3 regions of the Pseudomonas sp. NPDC089396 genome follow, and region 1 is predicted to be linked to each of the others. Evidence: riboswitches for the same ligand, from Rfam matches in the RefSeq annotation. Region 1 holds a riboswitch; each other region holds the start of a gene.
The links. Region 1 has a riboswitch for cobalamin ahead of ACIPZB_RS26120 (TonB-dependent receptor). Riboswitches for the same ligand answer to the same signal wherever they lie in the genome.
Positions count from the first base shown of each region.

Region 2: another riboswitch for cobalamin. It lies ahead of cobW (cobalamin biosynthesis protein CobW); the one in region 1 lies ahead of ACIPZB_RS26120 (TonB-dependent receptor).
Region 3: another riboswitch for cobalamin. It lies ahead of cobO (cob(I)yrinic acid a,c-diamide adenosyltransferase); the one in region 1 lies ahead of ACIPZB_RS26120 (TonB-dependent receptor).

Region 1 covers NZ_JBIVIC010000021.1:25,766-36,193, reverse strand. Annotated here, with positions in the region: gene ACIPZB_RS26175 (thioesterase II family protein) at 1-524, opposite strand, end outside; gene ACIPZB_RS26170 (MbtH family protein) at 521-742, opposite strand; gene ACIPZB_RS26165 (hypothetical protein) at 937-1,338, opposite strand; gene ACIPZB_RS26160 (LysR family transcriptional regulator) at 1,511-2,395, opposite strand; partial or broken gene ACIPZB_RS26155 (pirin family protein) at 2,540-2,968, shown strand; gene ACIPZB_RS26150 (DUF1330 domain-containing protein) at 3,094-3,387, opposite strand; gene ribBA (bifunctional 3,4-dihydroxy-2-butanone-4-phosphate synthase/GTP cyclohydrolase II) at 3,466-4,587, shown strand; gene ACIPZB_RS26140 (ABC transporter substrate-binding protein) at 4,970-5,995, shown strand; gene ACIPZB_RS26135 (ABC transporter permease) at 5,992-6,909, shown strand; gene ACIPZB_RS26130 (ABC transporter permease) at 6,916-7,725, shown strand; gene ACIPZB_RS26125 (ABC transporter ATP-binding protein) at 7,745-8,893, shown strand; cobalamin riboswitch at 8,940-9,146, shown strand; gene ACIPZB_RS26120 (TonB-dependent receptor) at 9,256-10,428, shown strand, end outside.
Region 2 covers NZ_JBIVIC010000004.1:405,180-415,607, reverse strand. Annotated here, with positions in the region: gene ACIPZB_RS10085 (sigma 54-interacting transcriptional regulator) at 1-182, opposite strand, end outside; gene ACIPZB_RS10080 (hypothetical protein) at 526-792, shown strand; gene ACIPZB_RS10075 (VWA domain-containing protein) at 898-1,530, opposite strand; gene ACIPZB_RS10070 (ATP-binding protein) at 1,566-2,567, opposite strand; gene cobN (cobaltochelatase subunit CobN) at 2,569-6,330, opposite strand; gene cobW (cobalamin biosynthesis protein CobW) at 6,334-7,401, opposite strand; cobalamin riboswitch at 7,501-7,713, opposite strand; cobalamin riboswitch at 7,963-8,187, shown strand; gene ACIPZB_RS10055 (CbtB-domain containing protein) at 8,283-8,468, shown strand; gene ACIPZB_RS10050 (CbtA family protein) at 8,479-9,171, shown strand; gene ACIPZB_RS10045 (cobalamin biosynthesis protein) at 9,189-9,581, shown strand; gene cobM (precorrin-4 C(11)-methyltransferase) at 9,614-10,366, shown strand.
Region 3 covers NZ_JBIVIC010000007.1:318,310-328,737, reverse strand. Annotated here, with positions in the region: gene hda (DnaA regulatory inactivator Hda) at 1-571, shown strand, start outside; gene ACIPZB_RS15940 (C40 family peptidase) at 698-1,333, shown strand; gene ACIPZB_RS15935 (C40 family peptidase) at 1,469-2,002, shown strand; gene ACIPZB_RS15930 (PQQ-dependent sugar dehydrogenase) at 2,016-3,332, opposite strand; cobalamin riboswitch at 3,466-3,687, shown strand; gene cobO (cob(I)yrinic acid a,c-diamide adenosyltransferase) at 3,806-4,417, shown strand; gene ACIPZB_RS15920 (cobyrinate a,c-diamide synthase) at 4,414-5,709, shown strand; gene bluB (5,6-dimethylbenzimidazole synthase) at 5,706-6,356, shown strand; gene cbiB (adenosylcobinamide-phosphate synthase CbiB) at 6,353-7,261, shown strand; gene cobD (threonine-phosphate decarboxylase CobD) at 7,254-8,246, shown strand; gene ACIPZB_RS15900 (cobyric acid synthase) at 8,243-9,697, shown strand; gene cobU (bifunctional adenosylcobinamide kinase/adenosylcobinamide-phosphate guanylyltransferase) at 9,699-10,220, shown strand; gene cobT (nicotinate-nucleotide--dimethylbenzimidazole phosphoribosyltransferase) at 10,217-10,428, shown strand, end outside.

The sequences.
Region 1 (10,428 bases):
AACGCGGGCCGCTGACGATAGGCATAACGGCCACAGAGCAGGAAGTCGGCGCGCAGGATGGGCAGGGTCAGGCTCATCAGTTCGTCGTTGGCCAGCACTTCTTCTGGCGTGCCATTGAGCGCGCGCAGCTCGCTTTTCAGCGCCTCATCGCTCTTCGGCTCGCGCCAGTCTTTGCCGTCATAGCCCTCACGCCGGGTTGGCGCCGCCGTGCCGCAGGCGAACAGCGCCACCGGTGGCGGACAACCCAACGCGCGCAGCTCGTGGGCCAGCTCGAAAGCCAGCAGCGCGCCCAGGCTGTGGCCGAGCAGCGCATAGGGCGCGGCCGTGGCCAGGCGTTGTTCGGCGGCCAGTTGCCGGGCCAGGGCCTGCAGGTCGGTGTGCAACGGCTCGGCCATGCGCGCACCGCGCCCGGGCAGCTCGACCGGGCGCACCTGCAGCCAGGCCGGCAGCTTGCGCCGCCAGCGGCTGTAGACCATCGCGCTGGCACCGGAATACGGCAGGCACAGCAGGTTGAGGGGGGTCACTGGGCAGCGGCTTCGGCCATCTTCTGGCGCAGGCTCAGAGGGCGCATGTCAGTCCAGACTTCGTCGATGTAGGCCAGGCAGTCCTGCTTCAGGCCTTTCTTGCCCACGGCGCGCCAGCCGTTGGGAATCGCCTTGTAGTCGGGCCAGATGGAATACTGCTCTTCGTGGTTGACCACTACCTGGAACTGGATATCGTCGCGGTCGAATACGGAAGTCATTGCCTGTCTCCTTGAGTGAGGGATGCCGGTACGCGCTTGGCGTGGGAGGGCTCTCAGGTAGACGTAGGAAGATTCGGAAAAATTAGGGAGCTCAATTTGAGTCTTGCGGTGGGGTTGAGATCGAGCGCCGCCCGCGCGGCGCATCGCGGATGAATCCGCTCCACCCAAAAAGCCCGCCGAACACCCGCCAGCCCTCACGCATCCCGCAGCAAGTCATGCGCATCCAGCAACCGAAACGCGACCTCAGGATTGCGTTCCAACCCTCGCCGAATCGCCGCCGGAATCGACTGCCGGGTCTTGCGACACAGCCCCGGCTGGGCATCGAGCTCGATGACGATGCCGCGCATGGTGCGCACCTCGTTGAACCCTGGTTGTATGCGCACGCGAATGCCAAGGTTCTCGAACATCCGCACCTGCAGGCGCTGCAGGTCTTCCAGATCCTTCACGTTTTCCAGGCGTTCGACCAAGCGTTTTTCTTCCTGCCGGGTAAGCAGCAGGATGCGTTGGGCCGCTGGCGGGCTCTCGGCCAGGTTTTCTCGGCCGCAGTCGCAGGCGCCAGGGGGGCACGGTTGGCGTAGAGGTGGAGGTGTGCTCATGGGGCAAGCATAGCCTGAACTGGCCCTATCGCCGGCAAGCCGGCTCCCACAAGTACAGCACTGGTTTCAAGAACGGCGGGGTACCTGTGGGAGCTGGCTTGCCAGCGATAGGGCCCTTGAGGTCAATGTCATTTGGCTTCAAGTTCAGACATGCCTAACAGCTGACGATCAACTAAAGCTGCGCCAATCGCTCTCGCAGAAACCCGACAAAACCCTGTACCGGCCTCGCCACCTGCCGATGTTGCGGATACACCGCCGACAACTGCAACGCCGCCGGTGCCCAGTCATCCAGCACCGTCACCAGGCGCCCATCGGCCAATGCCTGGCCAACGATGAAGGTCGGCAGATAGGTCACCCCCATCCCGGCTATCGCCGCGTCCCTGAGCAACTCGCCATTGTTGGCGCGCATCCGCCCGGCCACGGCAATGGCCTGCGCCTTGCCAGCACGAATGAACTGCCACTGCACCTGCCGTGAATGCCCGTAAGGCAGGCAGTCATGCCCCGCCAGTTGTTCGGGCCGCTTCGGCACACCGCGCGTTTGAAGATACTCAGTGCTCGCGCAGTACACCCGCTCGACACTGGCGATCCGCCGCGCGATCAGGCTGGAATCCTCCAGCGCACCAATGCGCAGTGCCAGATCGTAACCCTCACCGATCAGGTCCACGGCGCGATCACTGAGGTCCACCTCCACATCCACCTGCGGGTGCAGTTGCAGAAACTCGGTCAACAGGCAGCCCAGGTGCGCCATGGCGAACGACAGCGGTGCGCTCAGGCGCAAGGTGCCGCGCAAGGCCTGGGTCTGACCGCTGATGTCCTGCTCCACCTGCTGCACCTCGCCCAACAGGCGCAGTGCCGACTGGTAGTAGTGCTGGCCCAGCGGCGTAGCGTCCAGCCGCCGGGTGGAGCGGTTGAGCAGGCGCACGCCAAGCCGTTCTTCCAGTTGCATCAGGCGTCGGCTGACCGATTGCTTGGACATGCCCAGGCGGTCGGCGGCGGCGGTGAAGCTGCCGGCCTCCATCACCTGGGCAAAGATGCGCATGTCTTCGTAGGGGTTCATTGTCTTGCTCGCGGTGACAGTCAGCCGCTTTATAGCGGCTTTTTCCCATCATTGCAGCGCCCTACTCACACAACAGGCCAGGTTCTCGGGGTCTCAGGGGGAAATCGCGCTGCATTCGGGTTAAACCCAAATACGGCCCCTGTGGTGGCGCACAGCGAGTTCAACCACAGCCAGACCCAGCCGGAGCACTTTCTGCAGATCTGGATCGTGCCTGACGTGAAGGGCGCGACGCCGCGTTACCAGCAGCAGCACTTCAGTGCCGAGGAAAAGCGCGGCAAGTTGCGGCTGATCATTTCCCCGGATGGCGCGGAAGGGTCATTGCAGGTGCGCCAGGATGCGCGGGTGTATGCCGGGCTATTCGTAGGTGCGGAGCGGGCGAGCCTGACCTTGCCGGAGAACCGCCATGGCTATGTGCATGTGGCCCGGGGCAGCATCGAGCTCAATGGGCAGGTGCTGAATGAGGGGGATGGGGTGCGGGTTCGCCAGGAGCGGATGCTGGAGCTGAGCAATGGCAAGGATGCAGAGGTGCTGGTGTTTGACTTGCGGCCGCATGAGTTGCCGGGCATGGCTTGATCTCGGTGGGGGCTGTGATGGCCTCATCGCCGGCAAGCCGGCTCCCACAGGTTCACCACCGGCCTCAAGAACGGTGGGATCCCTGTGGGAGCCGGCTTGCCGGCGATGAGGCCATCAAGAACAGCTCAGGGCTCGAACCCTTCCACAATGATCACCTCTGCCTTCGCCACCCCTTGTCGGTGGCTGCAAGCTTCCTGATACAGCTCGGACCGATAACAGGCCACCGCCTGCTCATACGAATCGAACTCGATCACCACGCTGCGCTGCGGCGTCTGCCGCCCTTCCATCGCCTCGCTACGCCCGCCCCGGGCCAGGAACCGGCCGCCAAATGCCGCAAAGGCTGCCGGCGCGCGCTGTGTGTACTGCTGGTACTGCTCAGGGTCGGTCACGTCCACATGGGCGATCCAATAGGCTTTCATCCGCTGCTCTCCTGCTGCAAAACTATTTGTGTATGATGGTATACCATAAATCCACCCCCATCACAGTGAGCGTGCAGCATGGCTTTCAACACCATCGAAGAACTCCTCGAGGACTACCGGCAAGGCAAGATGGTGCTGCTGGTGGACGACGAAGACCGGGAAAACGAAGGCGACCTGCTAATCGCCGCCGAGCGCTGTGACGCCCAGGCCATCAACTTCATGGCCCGCGAAGCGCGTGGGCTGATCTGCCTGACGCTGACCGACGAACACTGCCAGCGCCTGGGCCTTGAGCAAATGGTCCCGGCCAACGGCAGCGTGTTCAGCACCGCCTTCACCGTGTCGATCGAAGCCGCCAGCGGCGTCACCACCGGTATCTCCGCCGCCGACCGGGCGCGCACCGTGGCTGCGGCAATGGCCGCCGATGCCCGCCCCGAAGACCTGGTGCAGCCCGGCCACATCTTCCCCCTGCGCGCCCGCGAAGGCGGCGTGCTGACCCGCGCCGGCCACACCGAGGCCGGTTGCGACCTGGCCCGCCTGGCCGGCTTTACCCCGGCTTCGGTGATCGTCGAGGTGCTCAACGACGACGGCACCATGGCCCGCCGCCCGGACCTTGAAGTGTTCGCCGCCCAGCATGGCATCAAGATCGGCACCATCGCCGACCTGATCCACTACCGCCTGAGCACCGAACAGACCATCAAGCGCATCGGCGAGCGCGAGCTGCCGACCGTGCATGGCACGTTCCGCCTGGTGACTTATGAAGACCGCATCGAAGGCGGTGTGCACATGGCCATGGTGATGGGCGATATCCGCCGCGAGCAGCCGACGCTGGTGCGCGTGCATGTGATCGACCCGCTGCGCGACCTGGTCGGGGCCGAGTACGCAGGGCCGGCCAACTGGACGTTGTGGGCGGCGCTGCAGAAGGTGGCCGAGGAAGGCGCTGGGGTGGTGGTGATCCTGGCCAACCATGAGTCCTCGCAGGCACTGCTGGAGCGGGTGCCGCAGCTGACCCAGCCCGTGCGGCCGTACCAGCGTGGGCAGTCGAAGGTGTATTCGGAGGTCGGGACTGGCGCGCAGATTCTGCAGGACCTGGGCGTGGGCAAGCTGCGCCACCTGGGGCCGCCGCTCAAGTATGCGGGGCTGGCGGGGTATGAGCTGGAGGTGGTGCAGAGCATTCCGTTCGAGCCGGGGATGGTTGGCTGAGCGCCCCCTCCCACAAATACACCACGGCCATTGAAACCTGTGGTGTTCCCCCTGTGGGGGCCGGTTTGCCGGCGATAGGGCCCGTACAGCCCCTCCAAGTTGCCTGCGCCGGCCTCATCGCCGGCAAGCCGGCTCCCACAGAGGATTTGCGTCAGCTTCTGGAAATTGAGCAAGCGCACGCGGAGTGATGGCCGGTCGCCTCCCCCTCTTGCGAAAAGTTTGGAATACCATAATATGATATCCCGTAGACCTTGAATTCTCAGGCCACCGCCTAGACTCAAAAAACGGCCACCGCACACATTGTCAGAGCTGCTCCCCGAATACTGTTGGCGGGCGCACACCCAGCCCCGCCTCGAATAACAAAAGCAACGAGGGCGTAACCATGCTGTTGAGCAAACGTGTAACCGCAGTGCTGTCCGCCAGCCTGCTGACCCTGGCTTGTCAGGCCACCCAGGCCGCCGACAGCCTCAACTTCGTCAGCTGGGGCGGGACCACCCAGGACGCCCAGAAAGAAGCATGGGCCGAACCCTTCAGCAAGGCGACCGACATCAAGGTGGTGCAGGACGGCCCAACCGACTACGGCAAGCTCAAGGCCATGGTCGAGAGCGGCAACGTGCAGTGGGACGTGGTCGACGTCGAAGCCGACTTTGCCCTGCGCGCCGCCAGCGAAGGCCTGCTCGAACCCCTGGACTTCAATACCATCCAACGCGACAAGATCGACCCGCGCTTTGTCTCCGACCATGGCGTCGGTTCGTTCTTCTTCTCCTTCGTGCTCGGCTACAACGAAGGCAAGCTCGGCGCCAACAAGCCGGTGGACTGGACCGCACTGTTCGACACCAAGACCTACCCCGGCAAGCGCGCCCTGTACAAGTGGCCAAGCCCCGGCGTGCTGGAACTGGCCCTGCTGGCTGACGGCGTCCCTGCCGACAAGCTCTATCCGCTGGACCTGGACCGCGCCTTCAAGAAGCTCGACACCATCAAGAAAGACATCGTCTGGTGGGGCGGCGGCGCCCAGTCGCAGCAGCTGCTGGCCTCCGGTGAAGCCTCGCTCGGCCAGTTCTGGAACGGCCGCGTCTACGCCCTGCAGCAAGACGGCGCACCGGTGGGCGTGAGCTGGAAGCAGAACCTGGTCATGGCCGATTTCCTGGTCATCCCCAAAGGCGCCAAGAACAAGGACGCGGCCATGAAGTTCCTGGCCAATGCCAGCAGCGCCGAAGGCCAGGCCGAGTTCGCCAACAAGACCGCCTACGCCCCGGTGAACGTCGACAGCGTGGCCAAGCTCGACAAAGACCTCGCGCAAAACCTGCCGACCGCCTACGCCCAGGACCAGGTCACCCTGGACTTCGCCTACTGGGCGAAGAACGGCCAGGCCATCGCCGCGCGCTGGAATGAGTGGCTGGTGAAATGAAAGTCGCCATCAACGCCCTGCACAACGCGCAAGGTGCCCCCACGGGCGCCGGCGCCCCGGGAGCGGCCCCTCGCCGCGAACCGCTGAACCGCCGTTGGAAAGGCAGCCGTAACCTGCTGCCCGCCCTGCTGTTCCTTGGCCTGTTCTTCTTCGCCCCGCTGATCGGCCTGCTGCTGCGCGGTGTGCTGGAGCCGGTGCCGGGGCTGGGCAACTACGAGCAGCTGTTCGCCAACTCGGCCTATGCGCGGGTGCTGTTCAACACCTTCTCTGTGGCCGGCGTGGTCACCCTGATCAGCGTGCTGCTGGGCTTCCCGCTGGCCTGGGCGATCACCCTGGTGCCCAAGGGCTGGGGCCGCTGGCTGCTGAACATCGTGCTGCTGTCGATGTGGACCAGCCTGCTGGCGCGCACCTACTCGTGGCTGGTGCTGCTGCAAAGCTCGGGGGTGATCAACAAGGTGCTGATGGCCCTGGGCATCATCGATACCCCGCTGGAGATGGTGCACAACCTGACCGGCGTGGTGATCGGCATGAGCTACATCATGATCCCGTTCATCGTGCTGCCGCTGCAGGCGACCATGCATGCCATCGACCCGATGGTGCTGCAGGCCGGCTCGATCTGCGGCGCCAGCCCCTGGACCAATTTCTGGAAGGTGTTCCTGCCGCTGTGCCGCTCGGGGCTGTTCTCCGGTGCGCTGATGGTGTTCGTGATGTCGCTCGGTTACTACGTCACCCCGGCCCTGCTCGGCGGTGCGCAGAACATGATGCTGCCCGAATTCATCATCCAGCAGGTGCAGTCGTTCCTCAACTGGGGCCTGGCCAGCGCCGCCGCCGCACTGCTGGTGGTGATCACCCTGGTGCTCTTCTACCTGTACCTGAAGCTGCAGCCGGAATCCCCGGTCGGCAACGCGAGGTAATCCGCCATGCTTCTGTCACCCAATGCCATGGGCCGCCCACTGCGCACGGGCCTGTACCTGACCACCGGGGTCATCGCCGCGTTCCTGCTGCTGCCGGTGGTGTTCATCGTGCTGCTGTCGTTCGGCTCCTCCCAGTGGCTGGTGTTCCCGCCACCGGGCTGGACCTTCAAGTGGTACGTCCAGTTCTTCGCCAACCCGGAGTGGATGGACGCTGCACTGGCCAGCCTCAAGGTCGCCGTACTGACCACCGTGTTCGCCGTGCTGCTGGGCCTGCCCACCGCGTTCGCGCTTGTACGCGGCCGCTTCCCCGGCCGTGAGATGCTCTACGGCCTGTTCACCATGCCGATGATCGTGCCGCTGGTGATCATCGCGGTGGCGGTGTACGCGCTGTTCCTCAAGCTGGGCTACACCGGCACGCTGTTCGCCTTCGTGGTCAGCCACGTGATCGTCGCCCTGCCCTTCACCATCATCTCGATCATCAACTCGCTGAAGCTGTTCGACCAGTCGATCGAGGATGCCGCGGTGATCTGCGGGGCGTCGCGCCTGCAGGCGATCTTCAAGGTGACCTTCCCGGCGATTCGCCCGGGGATGATCGCCGGTGGCCTGTTCGCCTTCCTGGTCTCGTGGGACGAGGTGGTGCTCAGCGTGATGATGGCCAGCCCCGACCTGCAGACCCTGCCGGTGAAAATGTGGACCACCCTGCGCCAGGACCTGAGCCCGGTGATCGCCGTCGCTTCGACGCTGCTGATCGGCCTGTCGCTGATGGTCATGGTTATTGCCGCCGCCTTGCGCCGGCGCACCGAAGTCAACGCCTGAGTGCCCGGAGACAACAACAATGAGTGCAGTGATCAAAGACAACGCGCACAACAAGACCCTGGTCAGCCTGCGCGGCCTGAACAAGCACTACGGCGACTTCACCGCCGTGGACAATCTGGACCTCGAAATCCAGGACGGCGAGTTCCTCACCTTCCTCGGCTCCAGCGGTTCGGGCAAGTCCACCACCCTGTCGATGCTGGCCGGTTTCGAAACGCCCAGCAGCGGCGAGATCCTGGTCGAGGGCCAGTCGCTGGTGAACGTGCCGCCGCACAAACGTGACATCGGCATGGTGTTCCAGCGCTACTCGCTGTTCCCGCACCTGAACGTGCGCGACAACATCGCCTTCCCGCTGGCCATCCGCAAGCTCGGCGCCGCCGAGATCAACAAGCGGGTCGATGCCATGCTCAAGCTGGTGCAGCTGGAGAAGTTCGCCCACCGCAAGCCGTCGCAGATGTCCGGTGGCCAGCAGCAGCGTGTGGCGATCGCCCGCGCGCTGGTGTACGAGCCACGCATCCTGCTGATGGACGAACCGCTCGGCGCGCTGGACAAGAAGCTGCGCGAAGACCTGCAGGACGAGTTGCGTCAGCTGCACCGGCGCCTGGGCATCACCATCGTCTACGTCACCCACGACCAGGAAGAAGCCATGCGCCTGTCCCAGCGCATCGCCATCTTCAGCCACGGCAAGATCGTCGGCCTGGGCACCGGCTACGACCTCTACCAGAACCCGCCCAATGCCTTCGTCGCCTCGTTCCTGGGCAACTCGAACTTCCTGCGGATCAAGGCCAGCAGCCACGGTGCCGGCAGCTTCGAAGGGCAATCGGTGGCCATACGCCTGACACCTGGCCTGGCGGCCGGGCAGGAAGCACTCATCATGGTGCGCCCGGAAAAAGCCCTGGCCCTGACCGTCGACCAGGCCGCGCGCGAACCGCTGCCGGCGGGCTGGAACGAGGTGATTGCCAAGGTCGGCGAAGTGTTGTTCCTCGGCGAAAGCCAGACCTGTCATGTGATGACGCCAGGCGGCAGCGAACTGACCGTGAAAGCGCTGTCCGCCGCCGGCATGCCGATGCAACCGGGCGACACAGTGAAAGTGCGCTGGGCGGTGGCCGATGCCTGCATCTACACCGAGTGGGCAGAGAGCGATTTGAGCAAGGCGGCGGGTGCCCACTGACCGTCAGCCGCAGGTAAAGGATTGACGCGCGTCCCGACCAATGGTCAGATGCGCGCCAGTTTCAGGTGTCCTGCGCCGCCGCGCGCAGGGTGAAACGGGAAGCCGGTGCGTCGTGGTCCACGACAAGTCCGGCGCTGCCCCCGCAACGGTAAGCGAGCGACGCCTTCGACACACCACTGTGCGCCTGCATGGGAAGGTGAAGGCGTCATGACCCTCGTAAGCCCGGAGACCGGCCTGAAGCTTCACTTGGCAACCCGCGGTGGGCGGGCGCAGGCCGGTATCCGCGTGCGCGGCCTGCGTGCGCGGTTCGCCTTTGCGTGTTTTCCACCGGGATCCATTCATTCCTGCAGTAGTGGAAAGACATGTCCCGTTTCTTCAAGCTTCACCCTCTGGCGGCCTGCCTGGCCGTCTCCTTCCCGGCCTTGGCCGACGAGCACGACAGCCAGGTGCTGGCACTGCCCTCCACAGCCATCACCGATACCCGCGATCAGCAGCACGTCGACCTTGCCACGCCGACCGAGGCGGGTTCGCGCCTTAACCTGAGCGCCCTGGAAACCCCGGCCAGCACCAGCAGCATTACCGACGAGCAGATTCAGCAGCGCAATAACCTCACCGTGCAGGACGCCGTGACCCGCTCGCCGGGCATCACCTTCATCGGCAACCCGGGCGATGGCGGCACCGGCCTGTCGGCGCGTGGCTTTACCGGGCATGGCTCGGTGATGACCCTGTTCGACGGCGCGCACCTGTTCACCGGCGCAGGTACCCAGACCTTCCCGGTCGACCCGTGGATGGTCGAGCGCATCGATGTGATCCGTGGCCCGGCCTCGGTGCTGTATGGCGAGGGCGCCACCGGAGCGGTGATCAACGTCATCCCGAAAAAGCCCTTCGCCGGTGAAATCCACAACCACCTGCGCCTGGGCTACGGCTCCTGGGACCGCCAGCAACTGGGCCTGGACAGCGGCGGCAGCCTCAGCGAGCGCTTGAGCTATCGCCTCACCCTGAACCAGCAAGCCGGCAACGGCTGGGTCGACCGCACCGATTCGCGCAGCCTGGCCCTGAGCGCCGCGCTGCGTTTCGACGCCAGCGACGACTTGAGTTTTACCCTGGCCCATGAGCGTGGCGATGCCGAGCCTGCCAACTACTACGGCACGCCGCTGATTGACGGCCATTACCGCAGCAGCCTGCGCAAGAAGAACTACAACATCCAGAACGACGTGCAGCGCTACCACGATGAATGGACCCGCTTCACCACCGACTGGACCCTCAGCGACCAGGTCAGCGCCAGCAACCAGCTCTACTACATCAAGAGCCGCCGCCACTGGCGCAACGCCGAGAACTACAGCTGGGACGTCGATCGCGAGCAGCTGCTGCGCCAGAGCTACCTGGAGATCAGGCACAACCAGGAGCAGATCGGCGACCGCCAGACCTTCACGTTCGACCATTCGCTGCTCGGCCTGACCAGCAGGACGCTGGTCGGTGCCGAGTACAACAAGGTGCGTTTCAACGTCGACAGCAACGCGCCCTACAACGATGTG
Region 2 (10,428 bases), on a different contig from region 1:
GGGTGGCGCAGGTGCGACTCCTGCAGGCGCAACAGGCCAAGGTCGCAGCGGTGCTCCAGCGCCAGGTCCAGGCTACAGCTGTGAACAGCCCAGCCAGCGCTCTCAAGACCTGGCAGCAAGCGGTGACAATCATCGCACGGGTCGACGATGAGCAAACGACGCAGGGCGGCGGTAGCGTGCATGACCGTTCCTTGGCGCCAATTTGTGGTTTTTTACATGAAAACAGTAAGTTGCGGCGCCGTTTTAACAGTAGCAACGAACTTGACGGTGCCCACTACCGTCTGTCTGCCCGATTCTGCGCTGGACAGGCCATGTGGGAATTTTTCAAATTTATCGACGTCACAGGCGGCGCAGATCAATAAAAACAGTTCAAATTTGAAAAAAAGTATCAAGACTGTGTGACTCCCCTACCAACTTGGAGCATCAGTACGAATAACCCCGCACTGCAGATCGCGATAAGCTGAAGCGACATAGCAGTAACGCGGACCTACATTACGCTGTTTGGGACCATAGAGAGACCGAACCATGAATGCCCCGCTCCGTGTCAACGAAGCCCTGCTGATTGCCGACCACGCCTTCGAACCTTTCCAGTGCGTAGCCTGGGATGCACCCAACGGTACTGGTGAGCTGAGCCTGGCCGTGATCGACCGGACCAGCACCCGTATCGGGAGCAAGCAAGTGTCTTCGCGTATCTATTCCGACCCGGCACAATGGGCATGCCTGATCGAGGAAGTGCGCGCCGAGTTGTCCCAGAAGGGTTATGACCTGCAGCCTTGGTCGATGCCGAAGTAATATCACCGACTGACCAGCAAGTGCGTGCTTGTCACGCACTTGTGCAACTTTCAAATTCGCCTGCAAGCAACTTTTCAGTTGCGACATAGTGTCGCGCCAGTTGCCTTATTGCATGACCCTGCACTGTTCCAGGTGCTGGTATTCAGCCTGAAGTTGTTCGGCCAATTGCCGCGCTCGCCCCAGGCGAACCGGCGCCATTTCCATGTCCACCAGCACCGTCGCACACGGCATGGGTTGCACATCCTTCCAGCGCTGCAGGCGGCCATCGGTAAACACCAGACAACGCTGAAGCTCTTGTGGGTAGGCTTTTTGCCGTGCCTGCAACCAGCGACGAGCCTGCTCCAGCGCGGCGATCAACGGGGTTCCTCCCCCGGCCCCCAAGGTTTGCAACCAAGGTTGCAAGGCGGCCGAGGCCTTCAGCCCCTGGCGTTGCCACTGGGGCGCTCCGCCGCTGGCGGTCATCAGCGCCAGCCGGGTGCGCTGGCGATAAGCCTGGTCGAACAATTCGCCCAGCAGGCCTTTGCCGTGCGCCAGCGCCTGGTGGCGCCGGGTCGAGGCCGAAGCATCGACGATCACCAGCCACAACTCGGTGGCCTGAGCCTGACGCTGCTGCCAGCACAGGTCGCGCCGCTGCAGCGGGCGCCCCTTGAGCAAGGTCGGCAGCCAAGCCACACGGCCCTTGCTCGCCGCACGCGCGCGGCCACGGCTAACGCCAGCCAGTTTTCCGGCACGGGGCATGGCATCCGCCACCTTGTTGCCCGGTGGGCGGATGCTCAGGGCTTTTTTGCCCAGTTCGGTACCTCGCGCCTGGCACCGCTGGTGACCGGTTGAGCCGGCATTGCCCCCCAATCCCCTTGCCCACTCTGGCTTTGCGTATCGCGGCCGGCAGACGCAGGCGGCGTGGAATCGGCGGCAGGCTCGGGCAACTGGCGGCGCCGGTGGCGCAAGGCAAACTCCGCCACCGCCTCGACGTCGACCAGCTCGATCGCCTTGCCACCGCGCCAGGCGCAATGCGCGCGGGCGGCGCGCAGCCAAACCAGGTCGGCACGCAGGCCATCGACGCCAGCGGCATAACAACGCTCGGTGATCCAGGCCAGGGCCTGATCGTCCAGGGCAATCGCTGCCAGCCCCTGGCGAGCTGCCTGGCAGCGCTCGCGCAGTAGCGCCTGGGCCGCGGCCCATTGCTCGCAGAAGGCCTGCGGGTCAGTGTCGAAGGCCAAGCGACGGCGAATGATCTGCTGCCGAGCCTCTGGGGCTGGCAACCCTTCGAGCACGACATTGAGCCCGAAGCGGTCAAGCAGCTGAGGACGCAGCTCGCCCTCTTCGGGGTTCATGGTGCCGATAAGGACGAAACGCGCACTGTGCCGGTGAGAAATACCATCGCGCTCGATACGGTTGGTACCGCTGGCGGCAACGTCGAGCAACAGGTCCACTAAGGTATCGGGCAGCAGGTTGACTTCATCGACATACAGCACCCCGCCATCGGCATGCGCCAGTACACCGGGGGAAAACTGCGCCTTGCCCTGCCCCAGCGCGGCATCCAGGTCGAGCGTGCCGACCAGGCGTTCTTCGCTGGCACCCAGCGGCAAGGTGACGAAAGGCCCCTCGCCGAGCAGGTCCGCCAAGCCACGCGCCAGGGTGCTCTTGGCCATGCCGCGCGGCCCCTCGATCAGCACGCCGCCGATCCTGGGGTCGATGGCGGTCAGGCACAACGCAAGCTTCAGGTCGTCGGCGCCGACCACGGCCGCCAGGGGAAATTGCACGGATTCACTCATTTCAAGCCTGTTCCTCGCCATCGAGCAATTGCTCCTCGAGTGCTTCGCGGTAGTCGCCAGGCTGCTCCCAGAGACCACGCTGCTGGGCCTCCAGCAAGCGCTCGGTGAGGTCGCGCAGCGCCTCGGGATTGTGCTCGCGCATGAAGTCGCGGGTCGCCGGGTCGAGCACATAGGCATCGGCCAGCGACTGGTAATGATGATCGTCGATCAAGTGCGTGGTCGCGTCGAAGGCGAACAGGTTGTCGACCGTCGCCGCCAGCTCGAAAGCGCCCTTGTACCCATGGCGCTTGGCGCCGTCGATCCACTTGGGGTTGAGGGCGCGGGCTCGAATCACCCGATTCAGCTCTTCCTTGAGGGTGCGGATACGCGGCCGGTCAACTTGACTGTGATCGCCGTGATAACTCGCTACCGTCGCCCCGGACAAGGTCTCGGACGCTGCCAGCATGCCGCCTTGGAATTGGTAGTAATCGTTGGAATCGAGCACGTCGTGCTCGTGGTTGTCCTGGTTCTGCAGGACGGCCTGAACCTGGCCCAGGCGCCGGGCAAACTGCGCGCGAGCCGGGGTGCCTTCGTCACCTGCTCCATAGGCGTAGCCACCGTGGTTGAGGTACACCTGGGCCAGGTCATCGCGGTTGTGCCACAGCCGGCCATCGATGGCATTTTGCACGCCGGCACCGTAGGCACCAGGCTTGGCGCCGAACACCCGCCAACCGGCCTCGCGCGCAGCCTGCTCAGGCGCGACGCCCTGCGCCTGCAGAGCGTCGCGCTCGTGACGCACGCGGGCGGCCAAGGGGTTGAGATCGGCAGGCTCGTCCAGTGCCGCCACCGCTTGCACTGCCGCATCGAACAGGCGGATCAGGTTGCCGAAGGCATCGCGGAAAAAGCCCGAAACCCGCAAGGTCACGTCTACCCGCGGACGGTCGAGCAGGCTTAATGGCAAAATCTCGAAATCGTCGACGCGTTGGCTGCCCGTGGCCCACACCGGCCGCACGCCCATCAATGCCATGGCCTGGGCGATGTCGTCGCCACCGGTGCGCATGGTCGCCGTGCCCCACACCGACAGGCCGAGCTGACGCAGATGGTCGCCATGGTCCTGCAAGTGCCGTTCGAGGATCAGGTTCGCCGACGCGAAACCCAGACGCCAGGCTGTGGTGGTGGGCAGGTTGCGCACATCCACGGTGTAGAAGTTGCGGCCCGTGGGCAGCACATCCAGCCGGCCACGGCTGGGTGCACCGCTAGGGCCGGCTGGCACGAAGCGCCCCGCCAAGGCGGCGAGCAAGCCGTTCATCTCTGCGAGCCCGCACGCGTCGAGGTTCGGCGCAACCTGTTCGCACAACGCGCCGAGCACCGCCTGCACGGGTTGCCATTGCGGGTCGTCGGGCAGTTGCAGGGCCATTTCCAGTGCTTGCTCGATGTACTGCAGCGCCAACAGTTCGAGGCGCTCACGGGTATCGCCGCAGGTGCGCCACGCCTCTTCGCTCAACGCCTGCAGCGGTGCCGGCCGAGGACCTGCCCAGGGCTGGCCGAGGTCGCAGTCGAGAGGATCGAAGTCCAGCGCCAAAGCCTTGGCCAATGTGCGCAGCAGGCTGGCATTACCGCCGCGCCCGTCACCGCGTTCCACCCGCAGCAGGGCCAGCAGGGTATCGACCCGCAGCCGAGCCTGGGGCGATTGGCCGAACACATGCAGGCCATCACGGATCTGCGATTCCTTGAGGTCACACAGGTAGGTGTCCAGCCGCGGCAGCCACACCGCGGCATCCTCCAGTTGACCTTCCAGTTGCAACTCACGGTCGATGTGGTTGGCCTTGACCAGTTCGAGGATATCGCGTTGCAACTCGCGGGCCCGCCGTGGGTCGAGCAACTGCGCTTCATAGAATTCGTCGGCCAACTGCTCCAGGTGGCGCAAGGGGCCATAGGTTTCGGCGCGGGTCAAAGGGGGCATCAGGTGGTCGATGATCACCGCCTGGGTGCGGCGCTTGGCCTGTGCGCCCTCACCTGGGTCGTTGACGATGAACGGATAGATGTTTGGCAGCGGGCCAAGCAAGGCGTCCGGCCAACACTCGGCGGACAGGCCCACGCCTTTGCCGGGCAACCACTCCAGATTGCCGTGCTTGCCAACATGGATCACCGCATCGGCGGCAAAGGCATGGCGCAGCCAGAAGTGAAACGCCAGGTAGCCATGCGGCGGTACCAGGTCCGGGTCGTGGTACACGGCGCTGGGGTCGACTTGGTAGCCGCGCGCCGGCTGGATGCCGACGAAGGTCAAGCCGAAACGAAGGCCGGCCACCATTAGCCGGCCGCTGCGGTACATCGGGTCCTGCTCGGGCGGGCCCCAGCGTTCGAGCACGGCCTGACGGTTGGCGGCGGGCAGGCGCTCGAACGCTGCCTGGTAGTCCGCCAGGTTCAGGCTCTGCGCGCATGGGCGCTGGTCGAGGTGTTCGAGGTCATTGGTCACGCCACCGAGCAACTGCTGAATCAACTGCGTGCCGCTGTGCGGCAGCTCACCCAGCGGGTAACCCTCGGCTTTGAGGGCCTGGAGTATGTTCAGGGCAGCGGCTGGCGTGTCGAGCCCAACGCCATTGCCGATGCGCCCATCGCGGGTCGGGTAGTTGGCCAGGACCAAGGCCACGCGCTTTTGCCCATTGGGCAGGCGTGCCAGCTCGACCCAGCGCCGCGCCAGTTCGGCGACGAAGTCCATGCGCTCGGGGTGGGCCCGGTAGCAGACCACGTCGGACTGGCTGCGCTCGCTGCGCCAGGCCATGTCCTTGAAGCTGACCGGCCGGGTAATGATGCGCCCGTCCAATTCCGGCAAGGCAATGTGCATGGCCAGGTCGCGGGCGCCCAGTCCCTGCTCGCTGGCTTCCCATCCCGGCTGATTGTCCTGCGCGCAGATGGCCTGCAGCACGGGAATATCGCGACGCAGCGGGCGCAGGTTGGGGCGCTCCGGGCTGGACAAGGCAAAGCCGGTGGTATTGACCAGCACCTCGGCGCCGACCTCGTCCAACCACTGTTCGACCTGATCCAGGCAGGCGCTTTCCTTGAGGCTGGCGACGGCGATAGGCAGCGGGTTGAGCCCGGCTGCCTGCAGGCGTTGGCAAAATACATCGATGAAGGCGGTGTTGGCCGCCTGCAAATGCGAACGGTAGAACAGCAGCGGTGCCACCGGATGCTCGGGGTGCCACTCGCCGTACCAGTCCTCGAGCGTAGCGCTGGCCTTGGTGGGGTGATACACCGAGGTACGTGGCAAGGGTTGCGGTTCGTCCCAAGTGTAATCGCGCCCCAGCCATTGGTTGGCCAAGCAGTTGAACAGGTTGACGGCATTGGCTTTGCCACCTTGGCGCAGGTAGTGCCAGAGGCGCTCTGCCGCCGCACCAGTCACCGTGCCCAGATCGGTCAGTTCCGGGTCCGGGCGGTCGTCGCCCGGCACCAGGATCAACTGCACACCGCGCTCCGCCAGCGTCACCAACTGCTCGACACCGTAGCGCCAGTAGCCGACGCCACCGTGCAACGACACCAGGATGACCTTGGCGTGGCGCAGTACCTCTTCTACATACAGGTCGACCGATGCATGGTTCTGCACCTGCATCGGGTTGGCCAGACGCAGGCTGGGAAAGTCATCCGCCAGTTGCTCGGCGGTTTCGGCGAGCAACGCCAGGTGCGAATCGCCGCTGCAGAGGATCACCAGTTCGGCGGGTGTCTGGCCGAGGTCGGCAATGCTGTCGTCCGGCACGAAGCCGCCGGGCTGAGTCCGCAGCAGATGCATGGGTCAGGCGCCCAGGGCCTGGCGCAGGCGCGCTTCCAGCTGCACGGCATCGAGGTCCTGGCCGATCAGCACCAGGCGGGTGATGCGCGGCTCGTCGGCACGCCAGGCGCGGTCGAAGTGTTTGTCGAAGCGAGTACCCACGCCCTGCACCAGCAGGCGCATCGGCTTGCCGGGAACGGCGGCGAAGCCTTTGGCGCGCAGGATGCCGAACTCCACCACCAGTTGCGTCAGGGCGTCGAGCAGCAGGCTTTCGTCCGCTTCTGGCAGATCGATGGAGATGGAGTCGAACGCGTCGTGGTCATGGTCGTCATGGTCATCGCCGTCGTGGTGCGAATCGTGGTGGGTGCGGCGGCCATCGATGTGCACCTCGGATTCGGCGCCCACGCCCAGCAGCACGTCCAGTGGCAGACGGCCACTGCTGGCCTCGATGACCTTGACCGCTGGAGGCAGCTCTTCGGCCACTTCGGCACGGACCTTGGCCAGGCCTTCGGCGTCGATCAGGTCAGCCTTGTTCAGCACCACCAGGTCGGCACTGGCCAACTGGTCGGCGAACAGCTCATGCAGCGGCGATTCGTGGTCCAGGTTGGGGTCGAGCTTGCGCTGGGCGTCGACCTGGTCCGGGAAAGCGGCGAAGGTGCCGGCGGCCACGGCCGGGCTGTCGACCACAGTGATCACCGCGTCGACGGTGCAGGCCGTGCGGATTTCCGGCCACTGGAAGGCTTGTACCAACGGCTTTGGCAGCGCCAGGCCGCTGGTTTCGATGAGGATGTGGTCCAGGTCGCCGCGACGGGCAACCAGTTCGCGCATGACCGGGAAGAACTCTTCCTGCACGGTGCAGCACAGGCAGCCGTTGGCCAGCTCGTAGACGCGGCCGCTGGCCTCTTCTTCAGTGCAGCCGATGCTGCACTGCTTGAGGATTTCGCCGTCGATGCCGAGCTCGCCGAATTCATTGACGATCACCGCGATGCGGCGGCCCTGGGCGTTGTCGAGCATGTGCCGGAGCAAGGTGGTCTTGCCCGAGCCGAGAAAGCCGGTGACGATGGTGACGGGGAGCTTGGCCAGTGTTTTCATGTCGCGTTGCCCTTGGCAGGTTGGCGCGGGCACACGGGACGAAAGCCGCGGGCCAGGCCGGCCGGGCTCGTTCGCCACCGGATCACCCCGCCCGGTTGAAAGTCGAAAACGTGACGAGGCAGGTCTCCTGGCTTGCACCGTTCCGGCCCCCATCATTCAGGGGGCTGGCAGGATGACGCCTTCCCGCGCCTTTGGCGCAGTGGCTGTGTCGATCCGTTGCCGGTGCCTACAGTTGCGGGGGCAGCCGCGGCTTTTACCGCGTTCCCGTCTTAGCTTCGGCCTGGCCGAAGAACCTCGAAGCGGCAAGGCTACGCGGGGGGTGGCGGGTGGTCAACTCATGGCTTGCGTTTTGTGGTGGCGCAAAGATCGAGCGCAGCGCGAGCAAGCTCGCTGCAACTTTGTTGGGGCTGCTTTGCAGCCCATCGCCGGCAAGCCGGCTCCCACCGGTACAGCGCATTGCTCAAGGGCGACGCTGTACCTGTGGGAGCCGGCTTGCCGGCGATGGGCCGCGCTCCCAGTAATAAAGTGCAACCAATTGACGCAAACCCTGCCTCGTGCTCTCCTTACGTCTTGCGTTCAGGTGCCCCCTCGGGGGTGAAACGGGAAACCGGTGCGTCGCAGGCCCTCGAGCGGGGCCGGACCAGGCCGGTGCTGCCCCCGCAACGGTAAGCGAGCGAAGCGTCTAGACCACTGTGCCACGTCGTTCGGCATGGGAAGGTGACGCTTTCCAAGGAGCCCTGCTCCTCCTCGCAAGCCCGGAGACCGGCCTGGCGTCACATGAACACCCCGCGGTGGGCGGGCGCTGTCGCATTCCCTTGGGCGCTTCGCGTCCGGGGCTGCCGCGCTTGCCCGTTGAGCTTAAAACAACAGAGGAACGCGTCATGCCCATTTCCAGCGCCAAGCACAGCATCGCCACCCCCGTCACCCTCAGCCAGCGCGTCGTCATCGCCGTAGGTGCCAGCCTGCTGGGCCTGTGCCTGGTCTATTTCGCCGGGTTCTCGCACATCGAGGCCGTGCACAACGCCGCCCACGACACCCGCCACAGCGCCGCATTCCCCTGCCACTGAGGCCTGCCCCATGATCAAGCGCATTGCCCGCACCGCTGGGTTCAGCGGCCTGCTCGCAGCCTTGCTGCTGACCCTGTTGCAAAGCTTCTGGGTCGCCCCGTTGATTCTCCAGGCGGAAACCTACGAGTCGGCAGCCCCCGCCGCTGAACACCACAGCCATGACGGCGCGGCCGTTGCGGCCCATGAACACAGTGCAGAGGCCTGGTCGCCCGAAGATGGCTGGCAACGCATTCTCTCGACCACCGGGGGCAACCTGGTAGTGGCCGTTGGCTTCGCCCTGATCCTGGTCGCCCTGTACAGCCTGCGCGAACCCAATCGGGTCAGCACCGGTGCGCTGTGGGGCCTGGCCGGCTTCGCGGTGTTCTGCCTGGCCCCGACCTTGGGTCTGCCACCCGAGTTACCCGGTACCGCCGCCGCCGACCTCGGCCAACGCCAGAGCTGGTGGATCGGCACCGCAGCCGCTACCGCACTGGGGCTGGCACTGCTGGTGTTCTCCCGGCACTGGCTGCTCAAGGCCGTCGGCGTGGTGCTGCTGGTAGTGCCCCACGTCATCGGTGCGCCGCAGCCTGAGGTGCACCAAAGCCTGGCGCCCGACGCACTGGAAACCCAGTTCAAGATTGCCTCCTGGCTCACCAATGCCGCGTTCTGGCTGGCCTTGGGCCTGCTCAGCGCCTGGTTCTACCGTCGTGCCCAACAGGCCTGATGGACCTTGAAACGCCGCTGCCGGCGCTGTACGCCGGCTTCGGTTGCCGTCGAGGTTGCCCGGTGGACGTCCTCGATGCCCTGCTGCGCCAGAGCCTGGCTTCACAAGGCCTGGCACTTGAGGCGCTGCGTGGCATTGCCACTATCAGCCTGAAAGCCGATGAACCAGGGCTGCGCCAGTTGGCCCTGCGTCACGGCTTGATCCTGGTGATATTCGATGCCAGCGAGCTACAGGCATTCGAACCCCTCCTCAGCCATCGCTCAGCACCGGCCTATGCCCACAGCGGCTGCTGGGGCGTTGCCGAAAGCACGGCGTTGGCGCTGGCCAGCCGCGAGCTTGGCTCGGCCAGACTGCGGGTCACGCGGCAAAGCCACGGGCCGGCTACCGTCGCCCTGGCCTGTGGCGGATAATCGCTTCAACCATTCTTCTGCAAGGAATTTCCATGACGGTCTACTTCATCGGTGCCGGCCCTGGCGACCCGGATCTGATCACAGTCAAGGGGCAGCGCCTGATCCGACAGTGCCCGGTCATCATCTACGCCGGCTCCCTGGTACCGGCGGCGGTACTCGAAGGCCACCAGGCCGAGACGGTCATCAACAGTGCCGAGCTGCACCTCGAACAGATCATCGAGGCCATGCGAGCTGCCCATGCACAGGGCCAGGATGTCGCGCGTGTACACAGTGGCGACCCCAGCCTGTACGGCGCAATCGGCGAACAGATCCAGCACTTGCGTGAGCTGGGCATCGACTACCAGATCATTCCCGGGGTCACGGCGACCGCTGCCAGTGCCGCCTTGCTGGGCTGCGAACTGACCCTGCCGGACGTGGCGCAGACGGTCATTCTGACCCGCTACGGCGACAGCTCACCCATGCCGGCCGGGGAGCAACTGGGCGACCTGGCCCGCCATGGTGCGACCCTGGCCATTCACTTGGGCGTCAAACACCTGCCGCGAATCGTCGAGGAACTACGCCCCCACTATGGCGCCGACTGCCCGATCGCCGTGGTCCATCGCGCCACCTGGCCGGACCAGGACTGGGTTCGCGGCACCCTGGCCGATATCGTCGAACAGGTCGCCAGCAAAGGTTTTCGCCGTACAGCGCTGATCCTCGTCGGCCATGTACTGGGCGACACACCGTTCGCCGCGTCGGCCCTGTACCGCGCCGGGCACGCGCATCTGTACCGCCCCGGCGGGTGAGCATTGCCACCGGTACGCCCGCCATAGCAGACTGCAAAACTGTCCCCTGCGTACCGGAGTCA
Region 3 (10,428 bases), on a different contig from region 1:
AAGCCTCATCTACCTGTGGGGTAAGCAGGGCGTTGGCCGCAGTCACCTGTTGCAGGCCGCCACCCACCGTTTCCAGCAGCGCGGCGAACCTGCCGTGTACTTGCCGCTGGCACAATTGCTCGACCGTGGCGTGGAGCTGCTCGACTACCTGGCGCAGTACGAGCTGGTGTGCATTGATGACCTGCATGTGATCGCTGGCAAGGCGGACTGGGAAGAGGCGATGTTCCATCTGTTCAATCGCCTGCGCGACAGCGGTCGGCGCCTGCTGCTGGCCGCATCGGCTTCGCCCCGGGAACTGCCGATCAAGCTGCCTGACCTCAAGTCACGCCTGACCCTGGCCCTGGTGTTCCAGATGCGCGGTCTCTCCGATGAAGACAAGCTGCGCGCCCTGCAGCTGCGTGCTTCGCGTCGTGGCCTGCACCTGACCGATGAGGTCGGTCACTTCATCCTCACCCGTGGCACCCGCAGCATGAGTGCGCTTTTCGACCTGCTCGAACGCCTCGATCAGGCTTCGTTGCAGGCGCAACGCAAGCTGACGATCCCATTCCTGAAAGAGACCCTCGGCTGGTAAGCCCCGTCTTTGCTGGGCTGCGAGCGAAAAACAAAAAAGTCACATGTTTTTCGATAAAATTTGCAAATGGTCCCGATAGAAGGCATAGTTTCCCCCTTCTAAAGGATTACAGACACGGTCGTGCCCATGCTCAAGCGCTTTGCACCCCTCGTGCCACTCGCACTCGTGACCCTGTTGATTGGCTGCGCGGCCCAAGCCCCGGTTTCCCAGCAACAGGATCACACCTCGGTCGCCCGCCAAGCGGCGATCGATGCCAAGGCTTCTCCTTCGTCGGTATTCAGTGAAGAGATGCAGGCTACCGAAGATGACCTGGAGGCCTTCTCCAGCAGCAAGCCTTACCAACTGCCGGTCCTGGCCGACAGCATCCTCGAACGCGGCATGTCGCTGATCGGCACCCGCTACCGCTTCGGCGGCACCACCGAGGCCGGTTTCGATTGCAGCGGTTTCATCGGCTACCTGTTCCGCGAAGAAGCTGGCATGAACCTGCCACGTTCGACCCGCGAAATGATCAACGTCGACGCGCCCAAGGTTGCCCGCAACAAGCTCAAGCCAGGCGACCTGCTGTTCTTCAGCACCAATGGCCGCGGCCGCGTCAGCCACGCCGGCATCTACCTGGGTGACAATCAGTTCATCCACTCCAGCAGCCGCCGTAGCGGTGGCGTGCGCATCGACAATCTCGGTGACCGCTACTGGAGCAAGACCTTCATCGAAGCCAAGCGTGCCTTGGCGATGGCGCCGGCCAGCAATATCGCGCGCAACTGATATCAAAGTGCTATATCCTGCCACGGCGGCGATGCTTAAAAGCTCGCCGCCGTGCGCGTTTACAAAAAGCGTCTAATCTAAATTCTCAACTCTTTTCGGCTGCGGCCCTGCGGTCTCAGACAGGATGTTCTGGCCATGGCGATAATGGCGCGCTTCGCATTCTTTTCCCTGGTGGCATTGCTCGCTGCCTGCTCCAGCCGTGCCCCGGCACCGGCCCCGGTGGCCAAGCCACAGGTCACCTACGCCCCTGCCGCCGCCTCGCCGATAGCCGATGACGTGCTCATCCGCGCCATTGGCCTGGTGGGCACCCCTTATCGCTGGGGCGGCAATACCCCCGATTCCGGTTTCGATTGCAGTGGCCTGATCGGCTATGTCTACCGCGATGCCGCCGCCATCAGCCTGCCGCGTACGACCCGCGAGATGATCGTCATGCGCGCGCCCACCGTTGCTTCCAATGCGCTGCAATCGGGCGATCTGGTGTTCTTCGCCACCGGTGGCGGTTCGCAGGTCAGCCATGCAGGCATCTACGTGGGTGAGGGGCGCTTCGTGCATGCGCCTTCCGCAGGTGGCACGGTACGTCTGGACTACCTGTCCAACAGCTACTGGGCCAAGGCCTACCTGCAAGCCAAGCGGGTGATTCCACCGGGGCACCTGGCGCAGAACCCCTGAGCGCAGCGGGTGGCTATCGCACTTTGCTCACCCGCCAGACCACATTGCCCACATCATCAGCGACCAGCACCCCACCGTGCTGGTCGCTGGCCACCCCGACCGGCCGCCCCATGGCCTTGCCTTGGTCATCGAGGAATCCGCTCAGCAGGTCTTGCGGTTTGCCTGCCGGCTTCCCGGCGCTGTCGAACGGCACGAAGATCACCTTGTAGCCACTGTGCGGCTTGCGGTTCCACGACCCATGCTGGCCAATGATCGCGCCTTGCCCAAAGGGCGATGGCAGGGCTCCCGGCTCGATGAACATCAGCCCCAGTGACGCGGTGTGCGGCCCCACGGCATAGTCCGGCGCCAGGGCCTGCGCGACCTTTTGTGGATCCTGCGGTTGTACCCGCTCGTCCACATGCTGCCCGTAGTAGCTGTACGGCCAGCCATAGAAACCACCGTCCTTGACCGATGTGATGTAGTCAGGCACCAGGTCGCTGCCGATCTCGTCGCGCTCGTTGACGGCCGTCCACAAGGCGCCGCTGCGAGGCTCCCAGGCCAAACCATTGGGGTTGCGCAGCCCTGAGGCATAGATCCGGTGCTGGCCGCTGGCCGGGTCCACTTCCCAGATCGCTGCGCGGCCTTGCTCCTGATCCATGCCGTTCTCACCGACGTTGCTGTTCGACCCGACGGTGACATACAACTTGGTGCCAGTGGGGTTGGCGATCACATTCTTGGTCCAGTGATGGTTGAGCGGACCACCCGGAAGATCGACGACCTTCTGGCCTTGCTCGCGGATCTGCATGGCGCCGGGTTCGTAGTGGAAACGCAGCAAACGATCGGTATCGGCGACGTAGAAATCCTTGCCTACCAACACCATGCCAAAGGGTGAATTGAGGCCTTCGATGAAGGTGCTGCGCATTTCCGCGACACCATCATGGTCGGCATCGCGCAGCAGGGTGATGCGGTTGGGGCTGGGCACCGCCGCGCCTGCACGTTTCATCGCCTTGCCCATGACCCAGCCACGGATGCCCTTGCCGTCTTCCGGCTTGGGCGGGGCGTTGGTTTCGGCCACGAGCACGTCGCCATTGGGCAATACGTACAGCCAGCGAGGATGATCGAGCCCTTCGGCGAAAGCGGTGACCTGGGTGCCTGTTGCCGCCATGGGTTTGCGCCCCTCTGGCCAGCCGATGGCGGGGGCGATGTTGACGGTCGGGATCAGCGTCTTGTTAGGGGCGGGCAACTGCGGCGCAGGGCCTGTGCCGTCGATCACCTCCAGGTGGGCGGTGTCGCCACAAGCTGCCAGGCAGGCGCCGAGCGCCCACGGTAAGACTATGCACATGCGCTTCATGGTCACCACCCTCGGAGTTTGGTCCATGACTATTCTGAGCTTGCCCCGTTGCCGGTGGTTCATTCGGGCGAGGCTGCAGGCGCCCATGAGCAAATCGTCCCGGTCGATTGACGCTCCCGGTGCAACCCTCTAACCTTCGCGGCGTGTTTCAGGTGCCCTGCCAGCCTCGACTGGGCAGGGTGAAACTGGGAAGCCGGTGGGCGCCAGCAAGGCGCGATTCCGGCGCTGCCCCCGCAACGGTAGGTGAGTAGCAGGCCGCGCAGGGCCACTGGATGCCAGCATCCGGGAAGGCGCGCAGGCTTGGGCCAAGGCCCGCTCACGAGCCCGGAGACCGGCCTGTCACTGCCAACGGCATCACGGAGGGTGATGCGCGGTGCACCGTGGCGTCCGGCCACGGCCCCTGCGCGTTCTCCGTCTGCCTGTCTATCGACCTGTCGCCGCTCTTTCGTGGCGTCAGCCTGCGGAGAACCCTGATGAGCGAACCCACCGACCGCGACGAACGCCACCTCGCGCGCATGCAGCGCAAGAAGGCGATCATCGACGAGCGCATCGCCAATTCCCCTAACGAATGCGGCCTGTTGCTGGTGCTGACCGGCAATGGCAAGGGCAAGAGCAGCTCGGCCTTCGGCATGCTCGCCCGTGCTCTTGGCCACGGCATGCAGTGTGGCGTGGTGCAGTTCATCAAGGGCCGCAACAGCACCGGCGAGGAGCTGTTCTTCCGGCGCTTCCCCGAGCAGGTGCGCTACCACGTGATGGGCGAGGGCTTCACCTGGGAAACCCAGGACCGCCAGCGCGACATCGCCGCCGCCGAAGCGGCCTGGGCCGTTTCCCGCCAGTTGCTGCAGGACCCGTCGGTGCAGTTCGTCGTGCTCGATGAGCTGAACATCGCCCTCAAGCATGGCTACCTCGACCTTGACCAGGTGCTCGGCGACATCCAGGCCCGGCCACCGATGCAGCACGTGATCGTCACCGGCCGCGCGGCCAAGCCCGAAATGATCGAACTGGCCGATACCGTCACCGAGATGGGCATGCTCAAGCACGCGTTTCAGGCCGGTATCCGCGCCCAGAAGGGCGTGGAACTGTGAGTCAGAGCCGCCATTGCCCGGCTGTATTGATCGCGGCACCTGCCTCTGGCCAGGGCAAGACCACTGTCACCGCCGCCTTGGCACGCCTGCACCGCAACCTCGGGCGCAGGGTGCGGGTGTTCAAGTGCGGGCCAGACTTTCTCGACCCGATGATCCTCGAGCGGGCCAGCGGTGCGCCGGTGTACCAGCTCGACCTGTGGATGATCGGTGCGCAGGAAAGCCGCCGCCTGCTGTGGGAAGCGGCAGGCGAGGCCGACCTGATCCTCATCGAAGGGGTGATGGGCCTGTTCGACGGCACGCCGTCGAGCGCTGACCTGGCGCGCCACTTCGGCGTGCCGGTGCTGGCCGTGATCGATGGTACGGCCATGGCCCAGACCTTTGGTGCCCTGGCCCTGGGCCTGGCGCGTTACCAGCCTGACCTGCCATTCGCCGGCGTGTTGGCCAACCGGGTCGGTAGCCTGCGCCACGCACAGCTGCTAGAAGGCAGCTTGACCGAGGGCCTGCGCTGGTATGGCGGTCTTTCGCGCGAGCGCGGCATCGAGCTGCCCAGCCGCCACCTGGGCCTGGTGCAGGCCAGCGAACTGAATGACCTGGATGCGCGCCTGGACGCCGCCGCCGAAGCCCTGGGCGCCAGCTGCGACGCCGCCTTGCCTCCGCCGGTGGCCTTCGCCGAGCCCGAGCCGCAAGCGTGCGCTGCGTCGCTGGCCGGCGTGCGCATCGGCGTGGCGCAGGATGAAGCGTTTGCCTTCACCTACCGTGCCAACCTCGATCTGCTGCGCACGCTCGGTGCGCAGCTCGAATTCTTCTCGCCACTGCACGACCGTGAGCTGCCGGAGGTGGACAGCCTGTACCTGCCAGGCGGTTATCCGGAGCTGCACCACCACGCGCTGGCTGCCAACACGTCGATGTGCAAGGCGATCCGTGCCCACCATGATGCGGGCAAGCCCTTGCTGGCCGAATGTGGCGGCATGCTTTACCTGCTCGATGCCTTGACCGATGTGGCGGGCGAACGCGCCGAATTGCTCGGCCTGCTGACGGGCGAAGCGACCATGCAGAAGCGCCTGGCAGCCCTGGCCCTGCAATCGGTGGAATTGCCGGAAGGGACCTTGCGCGGCCACACCTATCATCATTCGCTGACCAGCACCGAACTCGAGCCGATTGCCCGCGGTCTGAGCCCCAATGGCGGGCGCGGCAACGAAGCGGTGTATCGCCTGGGCCGCCTGACGGCCTCCTATGTACATTTCTATTTCCCCTCCAACCCCGATGCGACGGCGGCGCTCTTGCAACCATGAGCGAACACGCTTACAGCGCCGCCGAGCGCGCCGCGATCTACCGGGCGATTGGTGAGCGACGTGACATGCGCCACTTCGCTGGCGGCACGGTAGCCCCTGAACTGCTTGGCCGCTTGCTCGCGGCCGCGCATCAGGCGCCCAGTGTCGGCCTGATGCAGCCCTGGCGCTTCATCCGTATCAGCCAGCGTGACCTGCGCCAACGCATTCAGGCACTGGTCGAGCAGGAGCGGGTGCGCACGGCCGAGGCCCTGGGCGAGCGTTCCGACGATTTCATGAAGCTCAAGGTCGAAGGTATCGCCGACTGTGCCGAAGTGCTGGTGGCCGCCTTGATGGACAACCGCGAGCCCCATGTTTTCGGCCGCCGCACCCTGCCCGAGATGGACCTGGCCTCGCTGGCCTGCGCCATCCAGAACCTGTGGCTGGCGGCCCGGGCCGAGGGACTCGGCATGGGTTGGGTGTCGCTGTTCGACCCGCAGGCGCTGGCCGAGCTGCTGGGCATGCCCGCCGGTGCGAAGCCGGTGGCGGTGCTGTGCCTGGGGCCGGTGACCGCGTTCTACCCGGCACCCATGCTGGCCCTGGAACACTGGGCCAAGGAACAGCCGTTGAGTGAAATGCTCTTTGAGAACCAATGGGGAGAGCGCCCATGAGCGTGGCCTTGCTGACCGTGGCGGGTGTGGCCCTGGATGCCTTGCTGGGCGAGCCGCAGCGGCGCCACCCGCTGGTGGCCTTCGGTAACCTGGCGTCGAGCCTTGAAAAGCGTCTGAATGCGGGGGGCCGCGGCTGGCGCAGCCATGGCGTGAGTGCCTGGTTCCTGGCCGTGGTGCCACTGACCCTGGTGGCGTTGATTCTGTCCTGGCTGCCCTACATCGGCTGGCTGGTGGATGTGCTGGCGCTGTATTGCGCGCTGGGCCTGCGCAGCCTTGGCGAGCACGTGCTGCCGGTGGCCAGTGCCTTGCGCCAGGGCGACCTGGAGGAGGCGCGGCGGCGTGTCGGCTACCTGGTCAGCCGCGAGACGCGCGAGCTGGATGAGCCGGCCGTGGCCCGGGCGGCCACTGAGTCGGTGCTGGAGAACGGCAGCGATGCGGTATTCGCTGCGTTGTTCTGGTTCATCGTCGCCGGCGCGCCCGGGGTGGTGCTGTATCGCCTGAGCAATACCCTGGATGCGATGTGGGGCTATCGCAACGAACGCTTCGAGCGCTTCGGCTGGTGCGCGGCGCGCATCGACGACGGGCTCAACTATATTCCTGCCAGGTTGGTGGCCTTGACCTACGCATTTCTCGGCAAGACCCGCCTGGCGCTGGCCTGCTGGCGCAAGCAAGCCCCTTTGTGGGATAGCCCCAATGCTGGCCCGGTCATGGCGGCAGGCGCCGGAGCCCTGGCGGTCGAGCTCGGTGGCCCGGCGGTGTACCACGGCGAGCTGCACGAGCGCCCCCGCCTGGGAGAAGGTCCAATGGCCGATGCCGACGCCATCGAGCGCGGCTGGAGCCTGGTGCAGCGCGGCGTGTGGCTGTGGCTGCTGTTGATTTGCCTGGGAGCGTACCTCGATGCTTGAACATGGAGGCCGCCTGTTGCGGGCGATACGCCAATACGGGATTGCGCGTGAAGACTGGCTCGACTTGTCCAGTGGCATCGCCCCCTGGGCTTATCCGATCCCGGCGATCCCGCAGGATGCCTGGGCGCGTTTGCCGGAAACGGACGACGGCCTTGAGGCCGCGGCATGCCGTTATTACGGAGCACACCAGGTGTTGCCGGTGGCCGGTTCGCAAGCGGCGATCCAGGCCTTGCCGCACTTGCGCCCGCGCGGGCGCGTCGGTGTGCTATCGCCGTGCTATGCCGAGCATCCGCACGCCTGGCAACGCGCCGGGCATACGCTGATCGAACTGCAGCAGGACCAGGTCGAGGTAACCCTCGACAGCCTCGACGTGCTGGTGCTGGTCAACCCCAACAACCCGACCGGCCAGCGCGTGCCCCGCGAGCGCCTGCTGCACTGGCACGCCCGCCTGGCCGCGCGCGGCGGCTGGCTGCTGGTCGACGAAGCGTTCATGGACAACACCCCCGCGCACAGCGTGGTCGACTGCGCCGAGCGCCCCGGCCTGATCGTGCTGCGCTCGTTCGGCAAGTTCTTCGGCCTGGCCGGTGTGCGGCTGGGCTGCGTGGCAGCCGAGCTGCCGCTGTTGCAGCGACTGGCCGACAGCCTTGGGCCGTGGACCGTCAGCGGTCCGACCCGCGTGCTGGCCCAGGCGTGCTTCGCCGATGAAGCCGCACATCAGGCGCAGATCGAGCGCTGCACCCAGGCCAGCCAACGCTTGGCCGCGCTACTCGAGCACAGCGGCCTGGCGCCCAGTGGCGGTTGCGACCTGTTCCAGTACGTGCGTAGCGAACGTGCTTCGCACCTTTACGATTTTCTCGCCCGCCGCGGCATTCTGGTCCGTCTGTTCGAGCAGCCTGCTGCCGTGCGCCTCGGCCTGCCTGCCGGCGAAGCCGATGAACAGCGCCTGGCCCAGGCGCTGGCCGCTTATCAGAAGGAAACGGCATGACCACGCTCATGGTGCAAGGCACCACCTCCGATGCCGGCAAAAGCACGCTGGTCACCGCCCTGTGCCGCTGGCTGCTGCGCCAGGGCATCGGTGTGGTACCGTTCAAACCCCAGAACATGGCGCTCAACAGCGCGGTGACCGCCGACGGTGGCGAGATCGGCCGTGCCCAGGCGGTCCAGGCCCAGGCTTGCCGGTTGGCGCCTCACACCGACATGAACCCGGTGCTGCTCAAGCCCAACAGCGACACCGGCGCCCAGGTAATCATCCATGGCCGCGCGGTCACCAGCATGAATGCGGTGGCCTATCACGACTACAAAGTCGTTGCCATGCAGGCGGTGCTGGCCTCGCACCAGCGCCTGGAGGCTGCCTATCCGGTGGTGATGGTCGAAGGGGCGGGTTCGCCAGCCGAGATCAACCTGCGCGCCGGCGACATCGCCAACATGGGCTTTGCCGAAGCGGTCGACTGCCCGGTGATCCTGATCGCCGACATCAATCGCGGCGGCGTCTTCGCCCACCTGGTCGGCACCCTGGAGCTGCTGTCGCCCAGCGAGCAGGCGCGAATCAAGGGCTTCGTCATCAACCGCTTCCGCGGTGACATTGCCCTGCTGCAGCCTGGCCTGGACTGGCTGGAGGCGCGCACCGGCAAACCGGTGCTGGGCGTGCTGCCCTACGTCACCGACTTGCACCTGGAGGCGGAAGACGGCATCGACGTGCGCCAGGGCAGCAAGCAAGCGCGCGTGCTCAAGGTGATCGTCCCGGTGCTGCCGCGCATCAGTAACCACACCGATCTCGACCCGCTGCGCCTGCACCCGCAGGTGGACCTGCAATTCATCGGCCCCGGCCAACCGATTCCGCCGGCGGACCTGATCATCCTGCCCGGCTCCAAGAGCGTGCGCAGCGACCTGGCGCACCTGCGCGAGCGCGGCTGGGACACGGCTATCGCCCGGCACCTGCGCTACGGCGGCAAGCTGATCGGGATTTGCGGCGGCCTGCAGATGCTCGGCCGCGAAGTGCACGACCCGCTCGGTCTGGAAGGGCCGGCCGGCTCAAGTCCGGGGTTGGGGCTGCTCGACTACGCCACGGTTCTTGAAGCCGAGAAGCAGCTGCGCAATGTGGCTGGCACCTTGAACCTCGAAGGCTCGCCGGTGGCAGGCTATGAGATTCATGCCGGTGTCACCACGGGCGCAGCGCTGCAGCACCCCGCCGTGCAGCTTGCCGATGGCCGCAGTGACGGTGCTGTCAGTGCCGACGGGCAAATCCTCGCCACGTACTTGCATGGTCTGTTCGAAGGCAGCCAGTCGTGCGCCGCACTGCTGCGCTGGGCCGGTCTTGAAGCGGTGCAGACCATCGATTACGAAGCCCTGCGCGAACGCGACATCGAGCGCCTGGCCGACTTGGTGGAACAGCATCTGGATAACGACCGGCTGCGCCAATTGTGTGGAGTCGCCTGACATGCGCAATCTCATCCTTGGCGGTGCCCGCTCGGGCAAGAGCCGCCTGGCCGAACAGCTGGCGAGCGACAGCGGCCTGCCAGTGACCTACATCGCCACCAGCCAGGCGCTGGACGGCGAAATGAACGAGCGGGTGCAACTGCACCGGCAACGCCGGCCTGCCGAGTGGGGGCTGATCGAAGAGCCGCTGGCGCTGGCCGCCGTGCTGCGTGCCGAAGCCGCCGAAGGGCGCTGCCTGCTGGTGGACTGCCTGACCCTGTGGCTGACCAACCTGCTGATGTTCGATGACCCGCAACGCCTGGCCGAAGAGCGAGATGCGCTGCTCGACTGCCTGGCACAGTTGCCCGGCACGCTCATTCTGGTCAGTAACGAAACGGGCCTGGGCGTCGTGCCCATGGGCGAACTCACACGGCGCTACGTCGATCAGGCCGGTTGGTTGCATCAGGCCGTGGCCGAACGTTGCCAGCGCGTGGTGCTGACCGTCGCCGGCCTGCCTCTCATGCTCAAAGGACCTGCACTATGAACCAACCCTGGTGGCGTGACGCCTGCCAACCGCTCGACAACGCCGCCATGGAGCAGGCCCGCGCCCGCCAGCAGCAGCTGACCAAACCCGCCGGTTCGCTCGGCCAGCTGGAAGGCCTCGCGGTGGCGCTGGCCGGTTTGCAAGGGCGTGAACGGCCGACCCTGGAGCGGGTCGCGATCACGATCTTTGCCGGTGACCATGGCGTGGT